4 regions of the Streptomyces sp. NPDC101776 genome follow, and region 4 is predicted to be linked to each of the others. Evidence: riboswitches for the same ligand, from Rfam matches in the RefSeq annotation. Region 4 holds a riboswitch; each other region holds the start of a gene.
The links. Region 4 has a riboswitch for cyclic di-AMP ahead of ACIRRY_RS31860 (M23 family metallopeptidase). Riboswitches for the same ligand answer to the same signal wherever they lie in the genome.

Region 1 (4,203 bases), on a different contig from region 4:
TCACGACCATGCGCCAGCCTTACGACCGCATCAGTGCGGAAATGGTGCGAATGCTCCTCGCGCAGATCGCCGGCGAGGACACGGCCGGCGTGATCCTGCCCACCGAACTGGTGATCCGGGAGTCGGCATAACCGCCGTAACTGTCAAAGCAACCGGAACACGGGTCGACGCATGTGAAGGCAGGAGCCGTCCGGTTCGTGTCGAGTCGGTGGGGCGTTCCATCCGTATTCTCTGATCATGGCCGCACCCCTCGCATATGCACTGATCGCCACCGACCTGGACGGAACGCTGCTGCGCGGCGACGACACACTCTCCGACCGGTCCCGCATCGCACTCGCGAGGGTGACAGCGGCCGGCGCCCGGCACCTCGTCGTCACCGGCCGGCCCGCCCCGAGGGTGCGACCGCTCCTCGAAGACCTCGGCAGCAGGGGGCTCGCGGTGTGCGGACAGGGCGCGCAGTTGTACGACGCCGGCGCGGACCGTCTGCTCTGGTCGGTCACCCTGGACCGGGAGTTGGCGGAGACCGCGCTCGGCAAGATCGAGGCGGAGGTGGGCCAGGTGTACGCGGCGGTCGACCAGGACGGAGTGGACGGCCTCACGCTCATCGAGCCCGGCTACTTGATGCCGCACCCCACGCTGCCCGCGGTGCGGGTGGGGAAGCGCGACGACTTGTGGTGCGAACCGATCAGCAAGGTGTTGCTCCGTCACCCGGCCCTGGAGGACGACGAGTTGGCGGCAACGGCCCGCTCGGTGGTCGGTTCCCTGGCCTCGGTCACCATGTCGGGCCCCGGCACCGTCGAACTCCAGCCACTGGGCATCACCAAGGCAACAGGCCTCGCCCTCGCCGCCCGCCACTTGGGCCTGACCCCCTCGGACACCATCGCCTTCGGCGACATGCCGAACGACATCCCGATGTTCGACTGGGCGGCCCATGGCGTGGCCATGGCCAACGCCCACCCCGAACTCAAGGCAGTGGCCGACGAGGTGACGAAGTCGAACGAGGACGACGGCATCGCCGTCGTCCTCGAAAGACTGCTGTTCGCCGCCGGTTTCTAGTAGGCGCCGTACACGTTGTCGATGGACCCGTACACCGCCGCCGCGTAGTTGCACGCAGCCGTGATGTTCGCGACCGGGTCATACGAATCGAACGAAGTCCCGGCCACGTGATACGCGTTGAACGTCGGGTCGATCACCTGGAGCAACCCCTTCGACGGCGTACCGGCCGCCGCATTGGAGTCCCAGTTGTTGATCGCGTACGGGTTGCCGGACGACTCACGGATCACGTTCCGGTAGATCCCGTTGTACGTCCCCGGAATCCCCTTCTGCGCCATGATCGCGAGGGACTCACGAATCCACCCGTCAAGGGTGTTGGAGTACCCGGCGGCGGTGGTCGTGGAGGTCGTGGCCGCCGAGGCGGTGGTCGCCCCGACGATCGGCAGGGCGATGATCGCGGCACCCGTACCGGCGACGGCCAGCGTGCGGAAGAGACGGGTGCGGCGGGACTGAGCGGATGCAGGCATGACGAGGTTCCTCTCCGTCGCCTGCGAGGTGAGCTGTCGGGTTCGGGCTGGGAGGTGCCCGGCCGCGCCCTCACGGACGTGACTTAACCCCAAGCCGTCCCGGTCGACATGACCGGTCCGGCGACTTACCTGGTTCCCCCGCTCCTGCCGTGCGAGATGTTCGTGACTGGGATATCGGGCGGCGGCAGGATTCGGCGTTCCACCCGACAGGCCGGGAAACTATGCGAGAGCACATGTCCGGAACAAGTGGCGGAATCACACCTCACCCCTATTGACCTTGGTCTGAGGCGTATGGGGCACTTGATCCTTTGCGCGAGCCAAGGGTCAACTGGCAATCGCCGCAAGGGGAAACGCGAACACACAGGAACACAGGTCACGCACAGAAACGCGTGACCCAACTCACGGGAGGATTAAGAACGGCAAATCGGGCATTCGGCCTCAACTGGCAGTTCTCGGAATCCTTTTCTCCCATGTGCGATGAAAGATCACTTCTTCACCCTCGGTGCAGATGACCTCATTGGAGCTAATAAAGTCCGTTTCGTCGCAAGTAATCTCGGACCGCGTCCGCACGGTCGTGTCCCATCCCAGCTCCGGCCGGTGCAGCCGGATCGACCAGTCGGACCGCGTACGCGCCGACAACGGGTCGTCCTCGTCGATCGTGTACGTCTCCAGCGCGTCCTCGGTGAACTCCAGGCCGTCCGGATACACGCGCGTGCCGCCGTACCGGGGGTCGACTTCCAGCCGCCACTCGCCCTTCGCCACATCCCGTACGACCAGACGCTCGGGGCGGGGCTCGTCCAGCGTGGCGGGGTAGTTGACCCCGAGCGGCGCCGCCTCCTCGGGTTCTTCGAAGCGAATCCCGGCCGTCAACTCCCGCTCCCGCACAGGCAGTTCCAGCGCGCTCCCCTCCGGGTCCAGCGTGAACCCCGCCGCCGACTCCGGCTGCGGCCAGATCCACGGCCAGTACGCCGACGACACCGCGAGCCGGATGCGATGCCCGGGCGGGAACGCGTGCCCGATGCCGTTCAGCTCGAAGGTCACGTCCTCCGTGGCACCCGGAGTCCACGGCACCGCCCGGTCCCGTCCGTGCCGCGCCGACAGGTTCAGCACACCCCGGGTGACCAGCGTCGAGGCGCCGTCCGGGGCTACGTCGCACAGCCGGGCGATCACCTGCCCGCGCTCCACCTCACTCGTCAGCCGCAGCCGTACCCTCGGCCGCCCCAGCACCCATGTCTCGGCCGGCACCTCGAACTCGAAGCACGCGGAGCGCGCGTCCTCGTCCCGCTGGTCCGGCGGCAGGTCGGCGTCGTTCCCGAAGGGGAAGAAACGGCCCGCGTCCACACCGGTGTGCATGGGGGAGCGGACGATCACGGGTGCGCCCCGGAGGCCGTACGTCGTCGTCTTCACGTTCGGCGAGGGCCACGCGGGCTCGCCGACCCAACGGCCCGGCAGGGTGTCGTAGACCGTGGCCGGGGGATGCGAGTCGCTGACGTAGGCGCGCAGCAGTGGGTCGGTGGTGACGCCCGTGTCCTTGGCCTTCAGCCAGTGGTCCCACCAGCGGAGGGTCTCCTGGAGGAAGCCGATCGCGGGGCCCGGCGGCAGGCCCCGGTCCGGGTACTGGTGGGACCACGGGCCGATCAGGCCGCGCACCCGGTCGGGCGGGAGGTGGTGGACGAGCCGTAGGACCGTGTCGCGGTACGGGTCGTGCCAGCCGCCGACCGTGAGGACGGCCGCCTGGATCGCGCCGTAGTCCTCGCAGACGCTGCCGTGCTTCCAGTAGTCGTCGCGGATCTGGTGGGCGAGCCAGGTGTGGATGAACGGGTCGATCTGTTCGAGGCGTTTGAGCCACAGGTCGCGCCAGACCAGGCCCGCGTACTCGGGGTCCGGCGGACGTGCGACGAAGGCGAGCATCGTGGCGGCCCAGGCGTGCAGGTCGACCGCGAGGGCCGAACCGCCCATGTAGTGGACGTCGTTGTCGTAGCGGTCGTCGGTCGAGCAGACCGTGACGATCGCCTTCAGGGGTTCCGGCGCGAGGGCCGCGATCTGGAGGGAGTTGAAGCCGCCCCAGGAGATGCCGAACATGCCCACCTTGCCGGTGCACCAGGGTTGCGCGGCAAGCCAGTTGACGACCTCGACGCCGTCGGCGAGTTCCTGGGCGTCGTACTCGTCGCCGGGTGCGCCCTCGCTGTTGCCGTGGCCGCGCACGTCGACGCGGACGGAGGCGTAGCCGTGGCCCGCGTACCAGGGGTGGCGCTGGGCGTCCCGGGGCGCGGTCCAGTCGGTCAGGCGGTACGGGAGGTATTCGAGGAGCGCGGGCACGGGCTCGTCCGTCAGCGGGCGCCACACGCGCGCGTAGAGGCGTGTTCCGTCCGCAAGGGGGATGCGGAGGTCCTCATGGGTCGTCTCGTGGGGGAAGGACGTACGGATGCGCATGAGCGTGCCCCCTGGGGTTGTGTGGGCTTCAGTGGACCGGGTGCATGGTGCGGCGCAGCCAGGGCGCGGCGGCCATCACCGCGAGGCCGGCGGCCACCGCGATCGCGCCGTTGACGCCGAAGTAGGCCGGCTTGGAGACGTCGTCGTAGAGCTTCACCGTCTGGGCCTGGATGCCGTTCGCGAGCGCGAGGGACAGGAACCAGAGGGACCCAGAGGGACATCGTCTGGCTGGAGAAGGCGGCCGGGGCGA
Region 2 (4,203 bases), on a different contig from region 4:
CCCGGCGGGTCTCAAGCCGCTCGCCGACCGTGTGCACGCGCTGGGCATGCAGTTCGGCATCTGGGTCGAGCCCGAGATGATCAACCCGGACAGCGACCTGTACCGCGCGCACCCCGACTGGGTGCAGTTCCAACCGGGACGAAAGCGGACGGAGTTCCGCAATCAGCTCGTCCTCAACCTGGCCCGCGAGGACGTTCAGGAGTACCTCTGGGAGCAGCTCGACGGGCTGCTCTCCAGTGCCCCGATCGACTACGTGAAGTGGGACTTCAACCGCTGCTTCACCGACGCGGGCTGGCCCGGCGACGCCTATCCGCAGCGTCTCTGGGTCGACCATGTGCGGGCCCTGTACGCCCTGTTGGACCGGTTGCGGGAAGCTCACCCGGGCGTGGCCTTCGAGTCCTGCTCGGGCGGTGGCGGCCGGATCGACCTCGGCATCATGAGCCGTACGGACCAGGTGTGGACCTCGGACAACACCGACCCGCTCGACCGGCTCGCCATCCAGCACGGCTTCAGCCAGATCCACCCCGCGCGCGTGATGGCCGCCTGGGTCACCGACAGCCCGAACACTCAACTCAACGACCGGGTCAGCAGCCTGCGTTTCCGGTTCGTGAGTTCCATGGCCGGGGTGCTCGGTGTGGGTGGCGACCTCTCGGAGTGGACCGACGAGGACCTCACCGAGGCCCGCCGCTGGGTCGACCTCTACAAGGAGATCCGGCCGCTCGTGCAGCACGGCGACCTCCACCGGCTGCGCGCGCCGAGCGGCGGACTGAGCGCCGTGCAGTACGTGCGCGGCGACGAGACCGTCGTCCTCGCCCTCCTCCAGGCGCAGCACTACGGAGAGCCCCTGTCGGCGCTCCGGCTGCGCGGGCTCGACCCGACAGCATCGTACGAATGCCTCGAAACGGGTGAAGTCCACAGGGGTGCGGTCCTGTTGCACCACGGGCTGCGTACTGGGCTGCGCGGTGACCTCGATGCGACGGTTATCCGGCTGCGTCGCATCTGAGCCTTCTGTCCTAATTGCAGCCTTCGTGCCAACTCGCTCTGGAATAAAGGAACCTGAGGGGAACGCACGTGATCAGCGTCATATTCGTGACCGTACGTCGTTCGTCATGTTCACGTAATTGGCGTGCTTTTGCAGGGGAATTGAGGGGTTGAGTCCGGTGGGAATTCACGGAGGGTGACTGTAAATTCCCACAGGGGATCACAAGGAACGCATATCCGTGGAACCTCCTGCTTGTCCCTTTGCGTCTTCCTCGCTTACGTTCGCCACCAATCCGGACGGACGCCCAATCCTGCCGCCGACCGGACTCCGCACACCCACCCGTATGCGGCAGGAGCGGGGGACCCACAGGTAAGACGCCTGTTCCGGTCTCCGGAACGGGCTTGGGGTTAAGCCGCGACCAGCGCGCGGCCGGGCATCTCCAGCCCGCACCCGACAGCTCACCCCGCAGGCGCCGGAGAGGAATTCGTCATGCCCGCCAAGGGTAAGCACCGCCGTCCGAAGTCCCAGCGTTTCTCCCGCTCGATAGCCGTGGCCGGAACGGGCGGCGCGGCACTCGCCCTTCCGCTCATGGGGGCGACCGGCGCTCATGCCGCCACCACGACTTCCGTTCCGGAAAAGGCCGTTCAGTCGGTTCCGGCGACTGAGAAGACGGTGACGCAGAAGGCGGCGACCGCCAAGACCGAGGGCGTCAAGACGTACTCGGTGAAGGCCGGCGACTGGCTCGCGAAGATCGCCGAGGAGCAGGACGTCACCGGCGGCTGGAAGAAGATCTACCAGGACAACCGCGAGGCCATCGGCGGCGATCCGTCGCTGATCCACCCGGGCCTGAAGCTCTCCCTCGGCAAGAAGGCCGCGACGGGCACGAGCACGGGCACCGGCGCGGACACGGGTACGAGCACGACCAAGTCGTCCGGTTCGTCCTCCAGTTCGTCTTCTTCGTCTTCGTCGAAGAAGACGACCGCCACCCAGAGCGACGACAGCACCAGCACGAGCACCTCCAGCGGCTACACCCTCCCCGTGACCGGCGGCACGATCGGCACCGGCTACCACGTCGCGGGCAGCATGTGGTCCAGCGGCTACCACACCGGTGTCGACTTCGTCGTCCCGACCGGCACCACCATCAAGGCGGTCGCCGCGGGCACGGTCGTCTCGGCGGCCTACGACGGCGCCTACGGCAACGAGGTCGTGATCCGGCACGCGGACGGCGAGTACTCGCAGTACGCCCACATGTCGCAGCTGTCCGTCTCGGCCGGCCAGACCGTGACCGAGGGCCAGCAGATCGGCCTCTCCGGCGCGACCGGCAACGTGACCGGCCCGCACCTGCACTTCGAGATCCGGACGACGCCGTACTACGGCTCGGACGTGGACCCGGTCGCCTACCTGCGCTCGCACGGCGTCACCGTCGGCTGACCTCTCGGAACCCCGGTCAGGGCAGTTCCCGGCGTGAACGCCCCTGATCAGGGGCTTATTCCGACTTTGGACAACACTTTACAAGTGGCTTATCTCACCGCCCGTCAACCCCATATTACGATCGCGTAGGTCACACTCCAGGGTGAATTATGGTTGCCGTGGCTAACGATTCGAAGAGTGACAACAGATCAGTGATCGGGTCGTACGTGGCGGTGGGGGACAGCTTCACCGAGGGCGTCGGCGATCCTGGGCCCGACGGGGCGATGGTCGGCTGGGCCGACCGGTTCGCGGTACTGCTCGCGGACCGGCGGCCCGAGGGCGACTTCGAGTACACCAACCTCGCGGTGCGCGGGAAGCTGCTCGACCAGATCGTGGCCGACCAGCTCACCCGGGCCAAGGAGATCGCCCCCGACCTGGTCTCCCTGGCCGCGGGCGGCAACGACATCATCCGTCCGGGCACCGACCCCGACGAGGTCGCCGAGCGCTTCGAGCGCGCGGTCGCCGACCTCACCGCCGCCGTCGGCACCGTCATGGTGACGACCGGCTTCGACACCCGCAACGTGCCCGTGCTCAAGCACCTTCGCGGCAAGATCGCCACCTACAACGGACATGTGCGGGCCATCGCCGACCGCTACGGCTGTCCGGTGCTCGACCTGTGGTCCCTGAAGACGGTCCAGGACCGGCGGGCCTGGGACGGCGACCGGCTCCACCTCTCTCCCGAGGGGCACACGCGCGTGGCGCTCCGCGCCGGCCAGGTCCTCGGTGTCGAGATCCCGGCCGACCCGGACCAGCCCTGGCCGCCGCTGCCCCCGCGCGGCACGCTCGACATCCGGCGCGACGACGTCCACTGGGCACGCGAGTACCTGGTGCCGTGGATCGGCCGCCGGCTGCGGGGCGAGTCCTCCGGGGACCATGCGGAGGCGAAGGGCGCGTTGTCGCCGGACGACATCAAGATGCGGATCGACTGGGTGGCTTGACGGGGCGTGAGGCTCCGCCGGGTGAAGGGCCCGCGGGGTGGCGGGTGCGGCCGCGGAACCGGGGGGCCGGTGAGGTGACCGCGCGGGAGCGGTGAACGGCTATGGGTGGGCCGGGGTGGTGACATGTCCCCGAACCGTCCCCCTGTCCCCGGCTGCCGGAAAAACCTCCTTCGCGTGCCCGCGCCTGTCCGCGTGCCCGCAGCGTAGCCCCGCGCCGAGGTCCACGACCTCGCCGTCACGGGTACCACGGTCTGCGAACTGAACCGAGTGCCTACGGAGGGACGGCTCAGGACGCCGTCAACGCGGCCCGGTCCAGGCCCAGTTCGCGGGCCAGGGCCTCGTCGACCCACTCCAGGGCCCGCGCCCGCGACACCGCTCCCGCGTACGCCGTCATCTGTACGGCGAGTCCGTCGAGGAGCGCCGTGAGGCGCAGGGCGGTGGTGGCCGGGTCCGGGCAGTGGAACTCGCCCGCGGTCACCCCCTCGGCGACGACCTCCGCGAGCGCCCGCTTCCACTGCCGGTCGAGATCCCGGGTGACGTCCAGGAGGGCGGGCTCACGCAGCGCCGCCGCCCAGCCCTCGATCCACAGCCGCCAGCCCTTGGCCTGCCCGGTCGGCGCGTACCAGCGCACCGCCGCCCGCAGCCGGCGCAGCGCGGTCGTACGGCGGCCGAGCAGCTTGCGCAGATGCGCGAGATCGTCCTCCGCGGCGAAGGTGAACGCGGCGGCGACCAGTTTCTCCTTGGTCGAGAAGTGATAGAGCACCAGCGCGTTGCTCACCCCGAGCGCCGAGGCCACGTCGGCGATCCTGACCG
Region 3 (4,203 bases), on a different contig from region 4:
CCGACTTGCGCTGGCGCGGTGGCCTCATCATGCGCGGACTGCGCACCCTGCCCGTGGAGTTCACCCCCCGAGCGGCCACTCCAACTCCCTAGAACCAGCCCCAGATCAGGACCCAACGGGTCATCTCGCCACGTAAACCCAAACATGACAGTTCTTCAACTCTGTGATCTTCACGTGATCTGCGTGGCATTAACTTGTGACAAGTGATCGACTGCGGCTACGTTCACGTACCAGCGCGGCGCCCCGCACCACCCGTCGCGCGATCCCCCCGCCGTCACGCGAAAGGCCTCCGCATGCTCTCCGGGAACGGTCGTCACCGTCGCCCCCGTCAGGCTCCGGCTCTCCTCGTCGCGGCCGGGGTGACCGGCTCCGCCATCGCCATTCCACTCCTCGGCGCCGCCGCCGCGAACGCGGCCGACGGCACCACCTGGGACAAGGTCGCCGAGTGCGAGAGCGGCGGCTCCTGGAGCGAGAACGACGGCAACGGCTATTACGGCGGGCTCCAGATGTCCCAGGACGAGTGGGACAAGTACGGCGGCCTCGACTACGCCCCGAGCGCCGACCTGGCCAGCCGCTCCCAGCAGATAGCCGTCGCCGAGAAGGTCCTCGACGACAAGGGCACCTCCGCCTGGACCACCTGTGCGCTGATCGCCGGCCTCACCACGGACTCGGGTTCGACGAACGTCGACACCGGCCTCGCGAGCGACTCGCCGTCGGCCGGCGCGACGGACCCCTCCGACTCCGGATCCGGCTCGGGTTCGTCGGACTCGTCGGCTTCCTCCGGGTTGTCCGACTCCGGCACCACGGACTCGACTTCATCTGATTCATCCGATTCGTCCGCCGGCTCCGGTGATGACTCGTCGAGCAGTCCCTCGCCCACCGCGACGGACAACCCCGCCAAGTCCGACAAGTCCACCACTCCTTCGACCGGCAACAGCTCGGTCGCCACCTCTCCAAAACTCGACGAATCGGACAACTCGGCCCAGGCGGTGGGCAAGTCGAGCCTCGTCGACACCGGTGCGCTCGACGATTCCACGAGTGACGCGAGTGAGGCGAGTGGCGGCAAGCATCGCGGGGCGAGTGCCGAGGAGAGCGTGACGGCGCAGACGTACACCGTCCGCGCCGGCGACTCCCTCGCGTCGATCGCGAACTCCCTTGGCTTCGACGGCGGATGGCGCGCGCTCTACGACGAGAACAAAAAGGTGATAGGCGCCGATCCGACCCAGATCGCCGCCGGTCAGACCTTGGACGTCGGTACGGAAGCGGACGAAAAGTAGCAAGAGAACAGCGGGAGTTCGCGTCACGCTTCGCGCTGAATGTCCGCTTTGGTGAAAGTGTGGGATGAGTCTCAGAAGCCCTGATCGTCTTTGAAATCCCGTGGGTTCCCTGTCTACGGTCGAGGCCGCTCGTCACCACGAGCCCCGGCTGCCGCACACGCCGAGTCCTGCCAGCGGCCTCCGGGAACAGTCGTCGCGTCAAGCGCCGTAGGCAGGAGCGGGGGACCCAAGGTAAGTGCCGGGCCCGGGAGTCGAGAGACACCGGAACCGGCTTGGGGTTAAGTCGCGCACCGAGAGGTGTGCGGCCGGGCAACTCACACGGCCCGAACCCGACAGCTCACCTCGTAGGCGTCGGTGAGGGGATTGGGATCTTCCATGCTGTTTTCCAGCAAGGGCAAGCACCGCCGTCCGACAGTTCTTCAGCGGTCTACCCGCGTCGCCACGCTCGCCGGCGTGACCGGTGTCGCCATCGCCGCCCCGCTCATGGCGACCGGCAGCGCCTCCGCCGCCACCGCCTCCGAGTGGGACACGGTCGCCAGCTGCGAGTCCGGCGGCAACTGGTCCATCAATACCGGCAACGGCTACTACGGCGGTCTGCAGTTCTCCGCCTCGACGTGGGCCGCGTACGGCGGCACCGCCTACGCCTCCACCGCGAACCAGGCCTCCAAGTCCCAGCAGATAGCCGTGGCCGAGAAGGTTCTCGCGGCCCAGGGCAAGGGTGCCTGGCCCACCTGCGGCACCGGCCTGTCGGGCGCCGCCTACTCCGGCGGCAGCAGCTCCTCCAGCTCCTCGAACAGCAGCAGCTCGTCGAGCAAGAGCACCACCGAGCGCTCCACCACCGACACCACCGCCTCCCGCTCCGCCGAGCGCCCGGCCGCCAAGAAGACCGTCACCACCCCGACCGGCACGAAGGTCAAGAAGGGTGACGGCGAGTACAAGGTCGTCAAGGGCGACACCCTCAGCTCCATCGCCGAGAAGCACAAGGTGAAGGGCGGCTGGCAGCAGCTGTTCAAGCTGAACAAGAGCATCATCGACGACGCCGACTTCATCTACCCGGGTCAGCAGCTCCACCTTAAGTAGCACTCAGCTGAACCACAGCGCCCTCACATCCGTGGACCGCACCATGGAGACCTCGTGAGGGTCACCCCCGTCCCCCACGGGCTCCCCGCTCCGGTGCGTGTTCCCCCGTACGCACCGGAGCGGGGCTTTTTGTGTCCCCTTCAGGGAACCTTTTTGTTCCGTTCGGAAACAATTTACTCTCGGTTCTGTCCATCAGGCGGCCGACCGGATGGCCAATCGCCCCGAGCCGGTTAGGCTCGTCTCGCAGAGCCGCTGCGGTGTTGCCGTAGCCGCGTCAGACCCCAAGAAGGAGATGCTCGTGCCGTCCATCGACGTCGTCGTAGCCCGGGAAATCCTGGACTCCCGAGGCAACCCCACGGTCGAGGTCGAGGTCGGCCTCGACGACGGCAGCACGGGTCGTGCCGCCGTTCCGTCCGGCGCCTCCACGGGCGCCTTCGAAGCCATCGAACTGCGTGACGGCGACCCCAACCGCTACGGCGGCAAGGGTGTCGAGAAGGCCGTACTCGCCGTCATCGAGCAGATCGGCCCGGAGCTCGTCGGCTACGACGCCACCGAGCAGCGCCTGATCGACCAGGCGATGTTCGACCTGGACGCCACCGACAACAAGGGCTCGCTCGGCGCCAACGCCATCCTCGGCGTCTCCCTCGCCGTCGCGCACGCCGCGTCCGAGGCCAGCGACCTGCCCCTCTTCCGCTACCTCGGCGGTCCGAACGCGCACCTGCTGCCCGTTCCGATGATGAACATCCTCAACGGCGGCTCGCACGCCGACTCGAACGTGGACATCCAGGAGTTCATGATCGCCCCGATCGGCGCGGAGTCCTTCTCCGAGGCGCTGCGCTGGGGCGCCGAGGTCTACCACACCCTCAAGAAGGTGCTGAAGACCAAGGGCCTGTCCACCGGCCTCGGCGACGAGGGCGGCTTCGCCCCGAACCTGGAGTCCAACCGCGCCGCCCTCGACCTCATCATCGAGGCCATCAAGCAGGCCGGTTACATCCCCGGCGAGCAGATCGGGCTCGCGCTCGACGTCGCCGCGTCCGAGTTCTACAAGGACGGCAAGTACGAGTTCGAGGGCAAGTCCCGCTCGGCCGCCGAGATGACCGAGTACTACGAGGAGCTCGTGGCGGCCTACCCGCTCGTCTCCATCGAGGACCCGCTGTACGAGGACGACTGGGCCGGCTGGAAGGTCATCACCGACCGCATCGGCGACAAGGTCCAGATCGTCGGCGACGACCTCTTCGTCACCAACCCCGAGCGCCTCGCCCGCGGCATCGAGGAGGGCACCGCGAACGCCCTGCTCGTCAAGGTGAACCAGATCGGCTCGCTGACCGAGACCCTGGACGCCGTCGAGATGGCCCAGCGCAACGGCTTCAAGTGCATGATGTCCCACCGCTCCGGCGAGACCGAGGACACCACCATCGCCGACCTCGCCGTCGCGGTGAACTGCGGCCAGATCAAGACCGGCGCCCCGGCCCGCTCGGACCGCGTCGCCAAGTACAACCAGCTCCTGCGCATCGAGGAGATCCTCGACGACGCGGCGGAGTACGCGGGCCGCAGCGCCTTCCCGCGCTTCAAGGGCTGAGACCCAGGGTTCCACCGGGTCAATCCTTAGCCAGTCGTACGTACGTCCCCGCACCCGGTCCCGTACCGTGTACGGGGACGTACGCACGTGTGAAGGGGAGGCGGGACATGGCCGTGAAGGACCGGGACCGGTTCTCCACCGCGACCAGGCTCAAGCTGCTCGGCGAGCAGACGGCGGCCCGTGTCTACCGCTCCCAGACCAAGCGGCAGGCCCGCCGCTCCCGGCTCACCGGCCGGGCGGCCCTCCTCGCCCTGGTGCTGTGCTCGC
Region 4 (4,203 bases):
TGACGATCGCCAAGGCCGACGGCAACCCCGTCAACGCGGCCTCCATGCTCGCGGTGCTGGGCCTGGGCGCCCAGGGCGGCGAGGAGATCGTCCTCGCGTCGGACGCCGAGGGCGCGGACGCGGCCCTCGACCGACTGGCGAAACTGGTCGCGGAGGGTCTCGAGGAACTCCCCGAGACTGTCTGAACAACCCGCAATTGATGGTTGCGGTGATTTCGCCGCAAAACCGATGTGCCGCAACCTCGAAGGGCTCGCCCGAATTACCGGGCGAGCCCTTCGCAATTCCATTTGCGGGCAGCAGAAATAATCCCCCGCGAATTATCCTCTCTTTGTATACGGCGCCCGTGTTAATGCCGCAGACCCGACATGTTTACGGGAGGTTGCGAAGTCCTCACACGGTCCGCGCCGCCCGCCCCGCCGGGAAATCGCAGCCGGTGCGCGGTGCCGGCCCGCTCGGTGTGCAGGGCGGTGATCGCCCGCGCGCGCTCGCTGTCGCCGCGCGCCACCGCGTCCACGATGGCCCCGTGCTCGGCCCAGGACTCGACGGGGTTGGCCGGTGCGTCGACCGCGTACATCCAGGCGATCTTGTGCCGCAGCTGGGTCAGCATCGAGGTCAGCGCGGGGCTCCCGGAGGCCTGTGCCAGCGTCTCGTGGAACCAGCTGCCCAGGGAGCGCAGATCCTCGCTGTTGCCCCGCCTGGCGCGCTCCTGGCCCAGCCTGACGAGGCCGCGCAGCACCTTCAGGTGGGCCTCGGTGCGCCGCTGGGCGGCCCGCGAGGCACCGAGCGGCTCCAACAGCATCCGCATCTCCAGCAGGTCGGCGGCCTCCTGCTCGGTCGGTTCCGCGACGCACGCGCCCGCGTGCCGCCGGGTCACGACGAACCCCTCGGCCTCCAGCGTGCGCAGGGCCTCCCGCACGGGGACGCGCGAGACGCCGTACCGGCGCGCGAGGAGTTCCTCGGTGAGCCTGCCGCCGCGCTCGTAGACACCGGCGACGATGTCGTCCCGGATCGCCGTGCATACCGAGTGCGCCGGAATACGCATGTCCGACCTCCGCCTTAATCCCCGTGAAACGTCGACGATTGACGTGTGTTCCGTGACTCTATTGCAATGAGCGGGAATTTCCGATGGCGGGCCGGAATCCATGGATATTTTTTGGACAGGTGGGCTCCGGAAACGCCGAAAGCCCCGGCCGGGCGGGCTGGGGCTTCAGGAAGTGCGGCGCCGTGTCGTCAGACGTTCACGCCGTGCTTGCGGAGGTAGGCGACGGGGTCGACGTCCGAGCCGTACTCGGCGGTCGTGCGGGCCTCGAAGTGGAGGTGCGGTCCGGTGACGTTGCCGGTCGCCCCGGAGAGGCCGATCTGCTGGCCCGGGGTGACCGTCTGGCCGACCGAGACACCGATGGACGACAGGTGGCCGTACATGGTGTACATGCCGTCGGCCATCTTGATCACGACCTCGTTGCCGTACGAACCTCCCCAGCCGGCCTCGACGACGGTGCCGGAGCCCACCGCGTGCACGGAGGTGCCGGTCGAGGCGTGGAAGTCGATGCCGGTGTGGGCACCGGAGGACCACAGGGAGCCGCCGGTCTTGTAGCCGGTGGACACATAGGAGCCGGCGACCGGCGCGACGAAGGTGTTGAGCCTCTTGCGCTCGGCCTCGCGGGCGGCGCGCACCTCGGCCTCGCGGGCCGCCTTGGCCTGTGCGGCGGCCTTGGCGCGGGCGGTCTCCCTGGCCTGCTGCTCGGCGGCGGCCTCCCGCTGTGCGGCGGCCTGGGCGTCGATCTTCTCGGCCACGGAGTCGTTGATGGCGACGACGGGGGTGAGGCCGGTCTGTTCGGGGGCGGGCTCCGCGGCGAACGCCGGGGCGGCGGCCAGGGTGCCTACGACGCCGGAGGTGGCGAGAGCCGCGACACTCGCGGCACGAACGGTGGTGCGGTGGGTCCGGCTCGGGCGACGGTGCTTCCCGGTGGCGCGGGTGAACGCCATGAAGTGGCTGGTCCTTTCCTTCCTTCTCGCCTACCGGGTTAGCTGACGGGTTCGGAGCAGGAAGGTCTCCTACGGACTCCCTCGCGGTGCGCGGGCGTCCGATTCACCCCAGGGACGTGGGTCCCCGGCTCCCCTGGCTCGCGCCGTACGGGGACTCGGCGATGACTGTCCGGTGCCACGAGTGCGGCGCGGTGCCTGACGGACAGCCGGGTTGACGCTAAAGGGGGCCACTTTCAATCCCCAAACGGATCACGGTTTTTGTTGCACATGCCACAGGGCAGACAGGCAACCTCTCCCCCAATTCGGACAATAGGGAGCCCTGGTGACGCTTCAGTCACCAGGGCTCCCCACGCGCGTGTGCAGCTACCGCGTCTACTCCGCCGGAACGACGGTCACTTCGCCGATACCGAGGGCCTCCACGGGCTCCTTGATCTGCTCCGCGTCGCCTACGAGGATCGTCACCAGACGGTCCACCGGGAAGGCGTTCACGACCGCCGCGGTGGCCTCCACGGTGCCGGTCGCGGCGAGTTGCTGGTAGAGCGTCGCCTGGTAGTCGTCAGGCAGGTGCTGCTCGACCTGGTCGGCCAGCGTGCTCGCGACGGCCGCGGCGGTCTCGTACTTGAGCGGCGCCACCCCGACGAGGTTCTGTACGGCGATGTCCCGCTCGGCGTCCGTGAGTCCGCCCTCGGCGAGCTTGCGGAGCACCGTCCACAGGTCGTCGAGCGCGGGACCGGTGTTCGGGGTGTCCACGGAGCCGCTGATGGCGAGCATCGACGCGCCCGTGCCGTCCGGTGCCGAACGCAGCACCTGGCCGAACGCCCGCACACCGTAGGTGTAGCCCTTCTCCTCGCGCAGGACACGGTCCAGGCGGGAGGTGAGGGTGCCGCCCAGGCAGTACGTGCCGAGCACCTGCGCGGGCCACACGCGGTCGTGCCGGTCGGATCCGACGCGGCCGATGAGCAGCTGCGTCTGGACGGCGCCGGGACGGTGCACGATCACGACCCGCCCGGTGTCGTCGGCGGTCACCGGCGGCACGGGGCGTGGCTGCGCGGTGGAGCCCGTCCACGAGCCCAGGGTGTCCGCGAGCAGCGCGTCCAGGTCGATGCCGGTGAGGTCGCCGACGACCACTGCGGTGGCCGTGGCGGGGCGGACGTGCCGTTCGTAGAAGGCGCGTACGGCTCCGGAGTCGATCTTCTGGACGGTCTCCTCGGTGCCCTGGCGCGGGCGCGACATGCGCGAGGTCGCCGGGAACAGCTCCTTGGAGAGCTGCTTGGCCGCGCGGCGGGACGGGTTGGCCGTCTCGTGCGGGATCTCGTCGAGGCGGTTGCGGACCAGCCGCTCGACCTCGCTGTCCGCGAAGGCGGGCGCCCTGAGGGCGTCGGACAGCAGACCGAGCCCCTTGGCCAGGCGCGAGGCCGGGACCTCCAGGCTCAGGCGCAGCCCGGGGTGGTCGGCGTGCGCGTCGAGGGTGGCGCCGGAGCGCTCCAGCTCCGCGGCGAACTCCTCGGCGGAGTGCTTGTCGGTGCCCTCGGAGAAGGCACGCGCGGTGATCGTGGCGACACCGTCCAGGCCGGCAGGCTCAGCGTCCAGGGGCGCGTCCAGGAGCACCTCTACGGCGACGACCTGCTGGCCGGGGCGGTGGCAGCGCAGCACGGTCAGGCCGTTGCCGAGCGTCCCGCGCTCGGGCGCCGGGAAGGCCCAGGGCCTGGCCTCGCCGGCCTGGGGCTGCGGGTGGAACTCCATCGTGGCGAGCTCGGTCACTTGGCCGCCTCCTCGTTCTCGTCGGTGGCCTCGGCCGCTGCTTCGTCGGCGGCGGCTGCGTCGTCGTCATCGTCTTCGTCCGCGATCGGCTCGTAGACGAGCACCGCGCGGTTGTCGGGGCGCAGACGGGCCTTGGCGGCCTCCTGGACCTCCTCCGCCGTCACGTCGAGGACGCGCTGCACGGCGGTCAGGGCGAGCTGCGGGTCGCCGAACAGGACGGCGTACCGGCACAGTTCGTCCGCACGGCCCGCGACCGTGCCCAGCCGGTCCAGCCACTCGCGCTCCAACTGGGCCTGGGCGCGCTCCATTTCCTCGGCCGTGGGGCCCTCCGCGGCGAACCGGGCGAGCTCCTCGTCGATGGCCGCCTCGATGACCGGCACCTCGACGTCACCGGACGTCTTGACGTCCAGCCACCCCAGGGAGGGCGCTCCGGCCAGCCGCAGCAGACCGAAGCCG

Region 1: linked by a shared signal. The riboswitch ahead of ACIRRY_RS25690 (transglycosylase SLT domain-containing protein) and the one ahead of ACIRRY_RS31860 (M23 family metallopeptidase) in region 4 are both predicted to bind cyclic di-AMP.
Region 2: linked by a shared signal. The riboswitch ahead of ACIRRY_RS02870 (peptidoglycan DD-metalloendopeptidase family protein) and the one ahead of ACIRRY_RS31860 (M23 family metallopeptidase) in region 4 are both predicted to bind cyclic di-AMP.
Region 3: linked by a shared signal. The riboswitch ahead of ACIRRY_RS34470 (transglycosylase family protein) and the one ahead of ACIRRY_RS31860 (M23 family metallopeptidase) in region 4 are both predicted to bind cyclic di-AMP.

What each region holds. Positions count from the first base shown of each region.
Region 1 covers NZ_JBIWMV010000008.1:227,920-232,122, reverse strand. Annotated here, with positions in the region: gene ACIRRY_RS25700 (LacI family DNA-binding transcriptional regulator) at 1-131, shown strand, start outside; gene ACIRRY_RS25695 (HAD family hydrolase) at 238-1,056, shown strand; gene ACIRRY_RS25690 (transglycosylase SLT domain-containing protein) at 1,053-1,520, opposite strand; cyclic di-AMP (ydaO/yuaA leader) riboswitch at 1,526-1,727, opposite strand; gene ACIRRY_RS25685 (CocE/NonD family hydrolase) at 1,959-3,953, opposite strand; partial or broken gene ACIRRY_RS25680 (peptide MFS transporter) at 3,982-4,203, opposite strand, start outside.
Region 2 covers NZ_JBIWMV010000001.1:658,785-662,987, forward strand. Annotated here, with positions in the region: gene ACIRRY_RS02865 (alpha-galactosidase) at 1-1,003, shown strand, start outside; cyclic di-AMP (ydaO/yuaA leader) riboswitch at 1,309-1,467, shown strand; gene ACIRRY_RS02870 (peptidoglycan DD-metalloendopeptidase family protein) at 1,472-2,413, shown strand; gene ACIRRY_RS02875 (SGNH/GDSL hydrolase family protein) at 2,605-3,390, shown strand; gene ACIRRY_RS02880 (TetR/AcrR family transcriptional regulator) at 3,677-4,203, opposite strand, start outside.
Region 3 covers NZ_JBIWMV010000014.1:183,549-187,751, forward strand. Annotated here, with positions in the region: gene ACIRRY_RS34460 (cytochrome P450) at 1-92, shown strand, start outside; gene ACIRRY_RS34465 (transglycosylase family protein) at 294-1,277, shown strand; cyclic di-AMP (ydaO/yuaA leader) riboswitch at 1,471-1,643, shown strand; gene ACIRRY_RS34470 (transglycosylase family protein) at 1,653-2,357, shown strand; gene eno (phosphopyruvate hydratase) at 2,650-3,936, shown strand; gene ACIRRY_RS34480 (septum formation initiator family protein) at 4,044-4,203, shown strand, end outside.
Region 4 covers NZ_JBIWMV010000012.1:175,848-180,050, forward strand. Annotated here, with positions in the region: gene ACIRRY_RS31850 (HPr family phosphocarrier protein) at 1-185, shown strand, start outside; gene ACIRRY_RS31855 (GntR family transcriptional regulator) at 347-1,042, opposite strand; gene ACIRRY_RS31860 (M23 family metallopeptidase) at 1,231-1,986, opposite strand; cyclic di-AMP (ydaO/yuaA leader) riboswitch at 2,000-2,157, opposite strand; gene ACIRRY_RS31865 (M16 family metallopeptidase) at 2,359-3,747, opposite strand; gene ACIRRY_RS31870 (M16 family metallopeptidase) at 3,744-4,203, opposite strand, start outside.